4 regions of the Sorangium sp. So ce1153 genome follow, and region 1 is predicted to be linked to each of the others. Evidence: riboswitches for the same ligand, from Rfam matches in the RefSeq annotation. Region 1 holds a riboswitch; each other region holds the start of a gene.
What was found. Region 1 has a riboswitch for cobalamin ahead of WME85_RS02265 (energy-coupling factor ABC transporter permease). Riboswitches for the same ligand answer to the same signal wherever they lie in the genome.
Positions count from the first base shown of each region.

Region 2: linked by a shared signal. The riboswitch ahead of WME85_RS00780 (ribonucleoside-diphosphate reductase subunit alpha) and the one ahead of WME85_RS02265 (energy-coupling factor ABC transporter permease) in region 1 are both predicted to bind cobalamin.
Region 3: linked by a shared signal. The riboswitch ahead of WME85_RS16320 (TonB-dependent receptor) and the one ahead of WME85_RS02265 (energy-coupling factor ABC transporter permease) in region 1 are both predicted to bind cobalamin.
Region 4: linked by a shared signal. The riboswitch ahead of WME85_RS16355 (dockerin type I domain-containing protein) and the one ahead of WME85_RS02265 (energy-coupling factor ABC transporter permease) in region 1 are both predicted to bind cobalamin.

Region 1 is NZ_CP150361.1:635,717-637,910, reverse strand. Features, by position in the region: cobalamin riboswitch at 946-1,151, shown strand; gene WME85_RS02265 (energy-coupling factor ABC transporter permease) at 1,284-1,961, shown strand; gene WME85_RS02260 (hypothetical protein) at 1,958-2,194, shown strand, end outside.
Region 2 is NZ_CP150361.1:215,960-218,153, reverse strand. Features, by position in the region: gene WME85_RS00780 (ribonucleoside-diphosphate reductase subunit alpha) at 1-1,111, opposite strand, end outside; cobalamin riboswitch at 1,370-1,577, opposite strand; gene WME85_RS00775 (cytochrome c-type biogenesis protein) at 1,674-2,194, opposite strand, start outside.
Region 3 is NZ_CP150361.1:4,559,205-4,561,398, reverse strand. Features, by position in the region: gene WME85_RS16320 (TonB-dependent receptor) at 1-943, opposite strand, end outside; cobalamin riboswitch at 1,122-1,349, opposite strand; gene WME85_RS16315 (MbnP family copper-binding protein) at 1,788-2,194, shown strand, end outside.
Region 4 is NZ_CP150361.1:4,569,183-4,571,376, forward strand. Features, by position in the region: gene WME85_RS16355 (dockerin type I domain-containing protein) at 1-925, opposite strand, end outside; cobalamin riboswitch at 1,366-1,573, opposite strand; gene WME85_RS16360 (FAD-binding oxidoreductase) at 1,648-2,194, opposite strand, start outside.

The DNA.
Region 1 (2,194 bases):
AAAAGAGAACACCAGCGCTCGCGCGCCGCGCGCCGGGCGCGGAACACCGACTTCCATAAGTAAAGGGCCCGGCCGAACCAAGCACGCTGGTGCGAAGGCCGCGCCGCACCGGCCACCGGGCGCACGAGCGGCAGCGCCTGGTGCGTGCCTCCGAGGAGGGCGCCGTCGCGCGCAGCGCCGTGCGCAGGGGACGTGTGAAGGATATGTAAATAGCGTTTACTACGGAAGCAGAGGATAGAACCTGACCAACCACTCTTGCCTGTGCGTCTGGGTCAATTTCTCGGCCTCCACCATTGCATTGATTGCATCGATAAGAGGGAGCTCAGCCTGGCCCAGCCTGTCTGCCGTCAGGCGGAACATCCGGCGGGCGGCGCGCAGGAAAGCTTCGGGTCGCTCGCTCGCAGCAACGCCAGGGAGTGAGCAACAAGGTGCTGGCACCTCCGGCGAGGGGCTCGGACGGCGCGCGGCGGGCTGGACGGTGGGAGTTCGCGCGGCCGGCGTACCGGCAGCGCGGCTCCGCCATGAGCCGCTTCGTCCGCCGTCGGCCGCTTCCGCCATGAGCCGCTTCGTCCGCCGTCGGCCGCTTCCGCCATGACCCGCTTCGTCCGCCGTCAGCCGCGCCCGCCGTGTGCCGCGGCGTCCGCCGTCGGCCGCATCCGCCATGAGCCGCGGCGTCCGCCGTCGGCCGCATCCGCCATGAGCCGCGGCGTCCGCCGTCGGCCGCATCCGCCGTGAGCCGCGTCGTCCGCCGTCGGCCGCATCCGCCGTGAGCCGCGTCGTCCGTCGTCAGCCGCGCCCGCCGTGCGCCGCACCTGCCGCAAAGAAGCGCGAGGGGAGCCCGCGGGAGCTCACCGGCGAGCGCGCGGCGCCGGGCCGGCGCCTCCGCAGCGGCCGGGACGCGACCTCCTTGACGCCGGGCGCGAAACGGGACTACCGAGCATCCACCTGACAATCCATTCCTCGGGTGCCCTCAGGGGCATAACAGGGAAGCCGGTGCGAAACCGGCGCGGTCCCGCCACCGTGAATGGGGAGCTGCATCCGAAGACCACTGGGCCTGCCCACGAGACCCGGGAAGGTGGACGCAGCGCCGGGAGCTGGAGCAGCTCCCTGAACCCATGAGCCGGGAGACCTACCCGAGTCCCACGAGGTGCAGCTTGCGCACGTCTTCGTGGCGTCCGGGTGCGGACTTCACCCGGAGCGCCCAAACCGGTCTTCCCGGCCGCCCTGTGTTCCCGTTTGCCGTGCTCCTGGCCACGCTGCTCGCGGCGCGGCCCGCGGCGGCGATGCACCTCGCGGAGGGCGTCCTGCCGCTCGGCTGGTGCGCGGTCTGGAACGCGCTCGCCCTGCCCTTCGTCGCCATCGCCCTCCACCTGCTCCGGCAGCGCACCCAGCGGGACGCCTTCTACAAGCCGTTCGTCGGCCTCGTCGCCGCCGCCGTCTTCGCGATCTCGTGCATGCCCGTGCCGGTGCCCACCGCAGGGACCTGCTCCCACCCGTGCGGCACCGGGCTCGCCGCGGTGCTCATCGGCCCCTGGATGACCGTCCTCGTCACCGTCGTGGCGCTCCTCATCCAGGCCCTCTTCCTCGCGCACGGCGGGCTCACGACGCTCGGCGCCGACGTCGCGTCCATGGGCATCGCGGGCGCCTTCACCGGATACTTCGTGTTCCGGCTCGCGCGGCGCTGCGGCGCGAACCTCTGGGTCGCGGGGTTCCTGGCCGGCGTCACGTCGGACTGGGCCACGTACGCGACGACGGCGCTCGAGCTCGCGCTCGGGCTCGCCGGCGAGGGCTCGGTGACCTCGATGTTCACGGGCGTCGCCGTCGCCTTCATCCCCACCCAGCTGCCGCTCGGCCTGCTCGAGGGCGCCATGACCGCCGGGGCGCTCGTCTTCCTGCGCGCCCGGCGACCCGACATCCTCGAGCGGCTCCGGGTCGTCCCGCTCGCCGCGGGGGCGTCGTGACGCGGCGGCCCGCGCCGCGCCGGCCCGCCGCGCTCGCGCGGCCCGCGCTCGCCGCCGCGCTGCCGCTCGCCGCGGCGGCCTGGCTCGCCGGGTGCGGCGGCGCTTCCTGGGACGGCGTCGACGAGGCCGTCGTCCGCCGCGTCGCCGAGGACGCCGGGCGCCACGACACGGGGCCGCTGTTCGCCGGGCTGGAGGGCGATCTCCTCCTCTTCGCGTTCCTCTGGGCAGGGCTC
Region 2 (2,194 bases), 420 kb from region 1:
CCGCCTCGACCCGCTTCATGAACAGGTCCGGGACCCAGTTCGCGAGGTTCAGGTTGTGCGTGCGCGCGGCCTCGTCGCCCGTGCTGTCGCGCAGCGCGAGGAACTCCTCGACGTCGGCGTGCCACGGCTCGAGGTAGACGCAGCAGGCGCCCTTGCGCTTGCCGCCCTGGTTCACGGCCGCGACCGACGCGTCGAGCGTCTTGAGCCACGGCACGATGCCGCTGGAATGCCCGTTGGTGCTCTCGATGAGCGAGCCGCGCGACCGCACGCGGTGGTAGGCGAGCCCGATGCCACCCGAAAACTTCGAGAGCATCGCGACATCGGTGTAGCGCTGGTAAATGGTCTCGAGGTGGTCCTCGGGCGAGTCGAGCAGGAAGCAGCTCGAGAGCTGCTCGTGGCTCGTCCCGGCGTTGAACATCGTGGGCGAGCTCGGGAGGTAATCGAGCGACGAGAACAGGTGATAGAGCTCGACGGCCTGCGCCGCCGTCTCGGACAGCGCGCAGGCGATTCGGAGGAAGAACTGCTGCGGCGACTCGAGGACGAGGCGCGTCTCGGGGTGCTTGAGGAGGTAGCGATCGTAGAGGGTGCGCAGGCCGAAGTACTCGAGCTCGTGGTCCCGCCCCGGCTCGATCGCGTCGTTCAGCTTGCGGGCGTTCTGCGCGACGAAGCCGTGGAGCCGCTCGTTGATGAGGCCGAGCCGCCGCCCGGCGGCGACGGACTGGGAGAAGGCGTGGATCTCCTGGTTGCGGACCTCCTTGTCGATATAGGTGGCGAGCAGGCGCGCCGCGAGCTTCGCGTACTGCGGCTCCTCGGCGATGAGCGACGCCGCCGTCTGGATGGAGAGCTGGTCGAGCTCGCGCGTGGTCGCGCCGTCGTAGAGGCCGCTGATGGTCTTGGTGGCGACGCGGAGCGCGTCCACGTCGGCCAGGGCCGCGCAAGAGCGGCTCACCGCCCGGACGATCTTGTTGACGTCGACAGGCTCGCTCGACCCGTTGCGCTTCTTCACCCGCATCGTCGTGTGCGGGAGCGCCTCCTCCGCGCCTCCGCTCCTCGCGCTCCGCTGCCGCAACGGCGCCGCGCCGTTGCTCGTCGTCCCTGTGTCGCTCAGCATGGCAATCCTCCTCGTCGAGCTTCGTTCGGAGCGGTACCGGACCGCTCGCGTCGAGACCGCGAGAGCGAAGAGGCCAGCCGATGTGCGCGAGCGCGCGAGGCTCTCCAGGAGAGCCCTTCGGACCGACCGCTCGCCCCCGCGGGCGAAAGGAAGACAACGCGGGAGGGGGTCGGAACCGGGACAAGCGCAAGAGTCTGCGCCAGCTCGGACCTACCGCCCTCCCACGAGGCTTCCAGGTCAAACCGGCGCGGGATGTCTCCCCGACGCTGGATGTTGGCAGGTCTTCGGGCTCGCGAGCGCTCCGGCTCTCGCCGGCTTCCTACGGTCCACCGCTTCCCAGCCCGAGGGCCAGTGCTCGTCGTGGAGATCGTTCTCGCTTACCGCTGCGGGGCAGCCCCGGATTCACACCGGGTTCCCTTTTGAGCCCCGGGCCGAAGCCCGAGGCACCAACATGAGCCACTACATATTGCGGTGCGGGAGTCCGGTCAAGCGAGATGTTGGGGTGCCGGGCGAGCGGAGCGACAACCGCGCCCTGGCGCGATCACGATAAGGAGGGATGCGGTCATGCGTCGCGCTCCCGGAGCTCGTCGTCGAGGCGCTCATCGTACTCGTCGCGAGCTGCCGCCGGGAGGGCGACGCTGGACGGAGCTGGCTGCGCGTCGCTGCGCCTCCACGAGCGCAGCAGGGCGAAGATACCGAGGAAGGCCACCGCGATGCCGAGCATCAAGCCCAGGGCGACCTTGCCGAGGACGCCGGACGAAGGCGCCGCACGGAGGCGGTCGCCATAGCGCGCGACGAGGTCCTGCTCGATGACGTCGGCCGCCTCCCCCCGACGGAGACGCGCGCGGATCTCGCGACGAAGATCGCGCGCCACCTCCGATTCGTGGACATCGAGCGTCTGATCCCAGCAACAAGGCGCGAGCAGACGCGCTGCGAGCGCCCTCTCGCCGGGCGCCGGGGTCGAGTCGACGAGCTCGGCCGCGGCCTCGCTGGGCGTCGCGGGCTCGGCCCTGCCGCTGATACTGAGCGCCACGCCAGCGACGGCGGCGGCCAGCGCCGCCGCGCGGCGCCAGCGCGAGCTCC
Region 3 (2,194 bases), 3.9 Mb from region 1:
CCCCGCGGGCCCTCCGGGACGGCAGGAGCGCGAGCCGCGGCACGCCCTGCTCGCGGTCGGTCGCGTTCGCGAGCACGTCGAGGGTCGCGCCGTGGCCGAGATCGACGCGCGCGAGCGCCCAGGCGTCGATCGTGCGCACGTCGGCGTTCCGCCGGCGCTGCACGGTGTCGTCGCTCGCGTCGAAGAGCGTCCCGCGATCGTCGACGAACGCATAACGGTTCGCCGCGGCCTCGGCGCTCACCCCGACGAGCGCGCTCACCGGGCCCGCGCTGGCGCCGGCGAACGCCCACCCGCGCCTGGCGCCGAACGAGCCTGCCATGGCGCCCACGCCGGCCGTCGCCCGGGAGGGCCGGCGCGGCTCGAAGAAGATCGCGCCGCCTGGCCCGAGGCGGTCGGCCTCGATGGGGGCGTTGCCGCGGTAGATCTCGATCCGCTCTACCAGCCAGAGGGGCACGAGCGAGAGATCCGCTGTCCCCGCGACATCGTCGTTCAGGCGGACGCCGGCAAGGTACACCGGCGTCTGCGCGGCGGTCGCGCCCCGGATCGCGGCGGTCGCCGGTCCGCCGAAGCCGCCCGACTCCGTCACCTGGACGCCCGGCTGCGTGCGGAGCACGTCCGCGGCTTCGAGCCCCGCGCCGGTGAGGCGGTCGCGGGTCAGCACCGATCCGGCAACGGATCTGTCCCTGGGCGGCGCGGGCGCGCGCACGCTATCCCCTTCGACGCGCACCTCCAGCGGGGCTGCGGCTGCGGCCGCGTTCAGCGGGGCTGCGGCTGCGGCCGCATTCAGCGGGGCTGCGGCTGCGGCCGCGTTGCCGCCGGCCTGCTCGCCGCCTGGGCTGCGCAGCTCTTCCGCGCGGGCGGCCCGCGGGCCCGCCACCGCGCTGCCGGCCGCGAACGCGAGCCAGCACGCTGCGCCGCCGCGCCGCCGCGGAGGTCGAGTCACACGATGAAGCCATGATCCCATTCGCGCCCGCCTGCCCGCGTCGACCCAGCACTGCTCGGGTGAGCTGAGAGCCGAAGCGAGGGAGCTGCGTGACGGGCCACGGCACCGCGCGAGAGCGAGGTGATCCAGAGCCTGCGCGCCTTCCCCTCGAAGGCTCAGGTCAGCGCGCGCCGGAGCACCGGCACGCGCACCTTCGGCAGGTCTTCGGACTCACGGGCGCTGCGGCCGTCGCCGGTCGCTCTCCTACTGATCACCGCTTCCCAGGCCGCTCGACTGCTTGGCCCAGTGCTTGATGGTGATGGTCGTTCCCGTTCACCGCTGCGGGGGCAGTCCCGGATTCTCACCGGGTTCCCTTTTCAGCTCGCCAGGCGATGGCCGGACGAGCACCGATGGCGGGGCGACTCGTTGCAGACTTCGCGCGGGGTGTCAACACCGAGGTGCCGGCTCCGCCCGGATGCCAGCGCGGCGCGGTCATCCAGCGCGTCCCAGATGGCCGGCCTCGACCGCGCAAGGCCAGGCGTGCCGACAAGGGCGTGCCTTTCTGTCTGGGATACCGAGATCAACGAGGGCGCTATCTCCAGGCGGCCCGGAGCCTCTCACGCGCTCCGAGGCGTCGCTTCCTCGAGGTGTCTCTCGGTGGCCATGTTGCCTGTGCATGCAACCCCGACAGCCATCTGTCTGAGCTGCCTCAGGTGCGTCTACACTGGCTTTTCATCGGCGCTTTTGGGACACATCTTCTCATGGATGCCGCCGGCGCCCCCCTGGAGGACGGCCGCGAGGTGCGACAAATTGATGCATCCCAGGAGAGCCAACTTTCGAGTAGGGTGTGATCCGCTCCGGCGCGGTGGTGACGACGCTGCGGCCTCGTAGCTTGAAAGGTTGTCCGATGGTTGTTTCGATGGCTCGTGTCACGTTCCTGGGCGTGGCCTGTCTCGCGGCGTTGAGCGGGTGCAGCGGGAGCGACGAGGACGTCGCCGTGAAGACGTTTGCGTTGAGCTTTGCCGCCAAGGTCGGCGAAAAGCCATTCTCCTGCGCGACCACATTCGATGGAGTCGGCACGACCCGATCGGCGGTAAAGCCGCTCGATTTCCGCATGTACATCCATGACGTCCGGCTCGTGCACGACGACGGTTCCGAGGAGCCGCTCTCGCTCGAGCAGGACGGCATCTGGCAGCGCGACAAGGTCGCGTTCCTCGACTTCGAGGACGGCACGGGCTCATGCGAGACCGGCAGCCCGGAGACAAGGACGGA
Region 4 (2,194 bases), 3.9 Mb from region 1:
GGCTGCCCCCGACGACGCTCGCGACGACGCTGGCGCGGATGAGCGCGGCATAGCCGTTCTCGCTGGCGCCGCCGACGCCGAACGCGTCTCCGCCGCCCACGTGCAGGGTGTCGTCCTCGTCGAAGCCGAGCGCCGCCGCGCTCAGCACGTTGCTCGCCAGGAGCGAGCCCTCGCTGCCGCCGTATGCGTAAGCGCTCGAGGTGCCGTCGATGACGTCCTGGATGTCGGCCGCCGCCCAGATCCGGAGCTCGCCCGTCCGGTTGGGCGAGGTCTTGTAGCCGATCCCGGTGACGAGGTTGCCCTCGGAGTCCACCGCGATCCCCCCGGAGGCGCCGGGAATGCTCGTGATCAGCGGGATCTCCGCGATCGGCGACGCCGTCAGATCCAGGGCGTAGACGCCGCTCGCGTAGCCGCCCGGGCCGTTCCAGCCGCCGTTGACGACGAGCGCGTCGTTCCCGTACCAGGCTCCGTCGTAGTACTCGACGTCGAGCTCGATCACGTCCACGTGGCTGAGCAGGTCGGGCGGCGAGGTGATGCTGAGGATCGAGCTCGGGAACACCAGCAGCGGCGCCCCGTAGCCGACGCCGAGCGCGATCGTGCTGCCGTCCGGCGAGATGGCGAGGAAGCTCGGATCCATCGGCCCGTCGCTCAGCGTCGCGACAGGCACGTAGACGCTCGATCCATAGTTCTTCTGGAGGTACAAGGTCTGATCGTTGGCGACGAGGAGCCGACCGGCCAGCTCGTAGCCGTCGATCTCCTCTAGTGTCGTGGGGAACCCGTCCAGGGCCACGGACCACCCGTCGGCGATGGCGGGGAGGTTGAACGTATACGACGTGTTCCCCGCGTACTCGTCGAAGGCGTCCGCGAACGCCGGCGGTGAGAGCAGGAGGAACGCTGCGGCGACGAGAGATGCAGAAGTGCGCATGAGGCCTCTTTCGATGTGAACCCTACTGCCGTGAAGGAGAGGACGCGCGCCTGCGCACCCGCGTCGCGCTCGACAGCTGAGCTGTCTCCGGAGCGCGACGGAGCGCGCGTGGTCACGCGTTGTCGCGACGACATGCGGGACGACGGCGTCCTGTCGATCTTCGACCGGAATGGCTCGATACGAAGCCTCTCTTCGCCCGCTGCGCTCGTGGGGACGCCCGACCGCGCGACGCGAGAGCGGAGCGCACCACGGAGCCAGCCGCGAAGCGCAGCGGCGCTGAACCTTCGGAATTGATCATCGGACCGACCCCTCGCCCCCGCGGGCGACTGAGAAGAAAGCGCGGGGAACGGGTCGGAACCGGGACAGGCGCGAGGGTCTGCGCCAGCTCGGACCTCCCCGCCTCCCTCGAGGCTTCCAGGTCAAACCGGCGCGGGATGTCTCCCCGACGCTGGATGTTGGCAGGTCTTCGGGCTTGCGAGCGCTCCGGCTCTCGCCGGCTTCCTACGGTCCACCGCTTCCCAGCCCGAGGGCCAGTGCTCGTCGTGGAGATCGTTCTCGCTTACCGCTGCGGGGCAGCCCCGGATTCACACCGGGTTCCCTTTTGAGCCCCGGGCCGAAGCCCGAGGCACCAACATAGGGCACTACATATTGCGGTGCGGGGCGCAGGTCAAGCGAGATGTCCGCCGATCACAGGATCTCCGCCGCGCCGAACGGCTGCGCGGTCACGGCGCCTGCTCCGTCTCGCCGGCCAGCGCCACTGCGCCGCGCACGCCGTGGTTCGAGGCGCCGAAGAGGTTGTCCGGATCGAGCGCGCGCTTGACCTCGCGGACGACCGTCCGCGCGCCCTCGGAGTACACCACGTCGAGGAAGTCCTGCCGGATCTTCCCCACACCGTGGTGGTGCGAGAGCGTGCCGCCGGAGGCGAGGATCTCCTCACGCGCCGCGTGCTCGAGGGCGGCATACTCCGCGACGGGATCGGCGACGCCCTTCGCGTAGAAACCGAGATAGAAGTACATCGCGACGCCAGTCGAATAGACCTGCGTGAGCCGACCGGTGAAGAAGGGTCGTCCGGGTAGCCTGCGGCGCTCGTGCTCGAGCTCCACGCGGCGCTTGACCCGCTCGTAGAGCTCGAGCGCGCGCGACCATGGCACGCTCGTCTCGAAGCTCTCCGCAATGGCCCAGTGCTCGAACGCCAGATCGCGGATGTACGCGATGCCGAAAGTGAGCTGGTAGCCACGCTCTCCGTTGGCGGCGCCTCCCTGGAGGCCA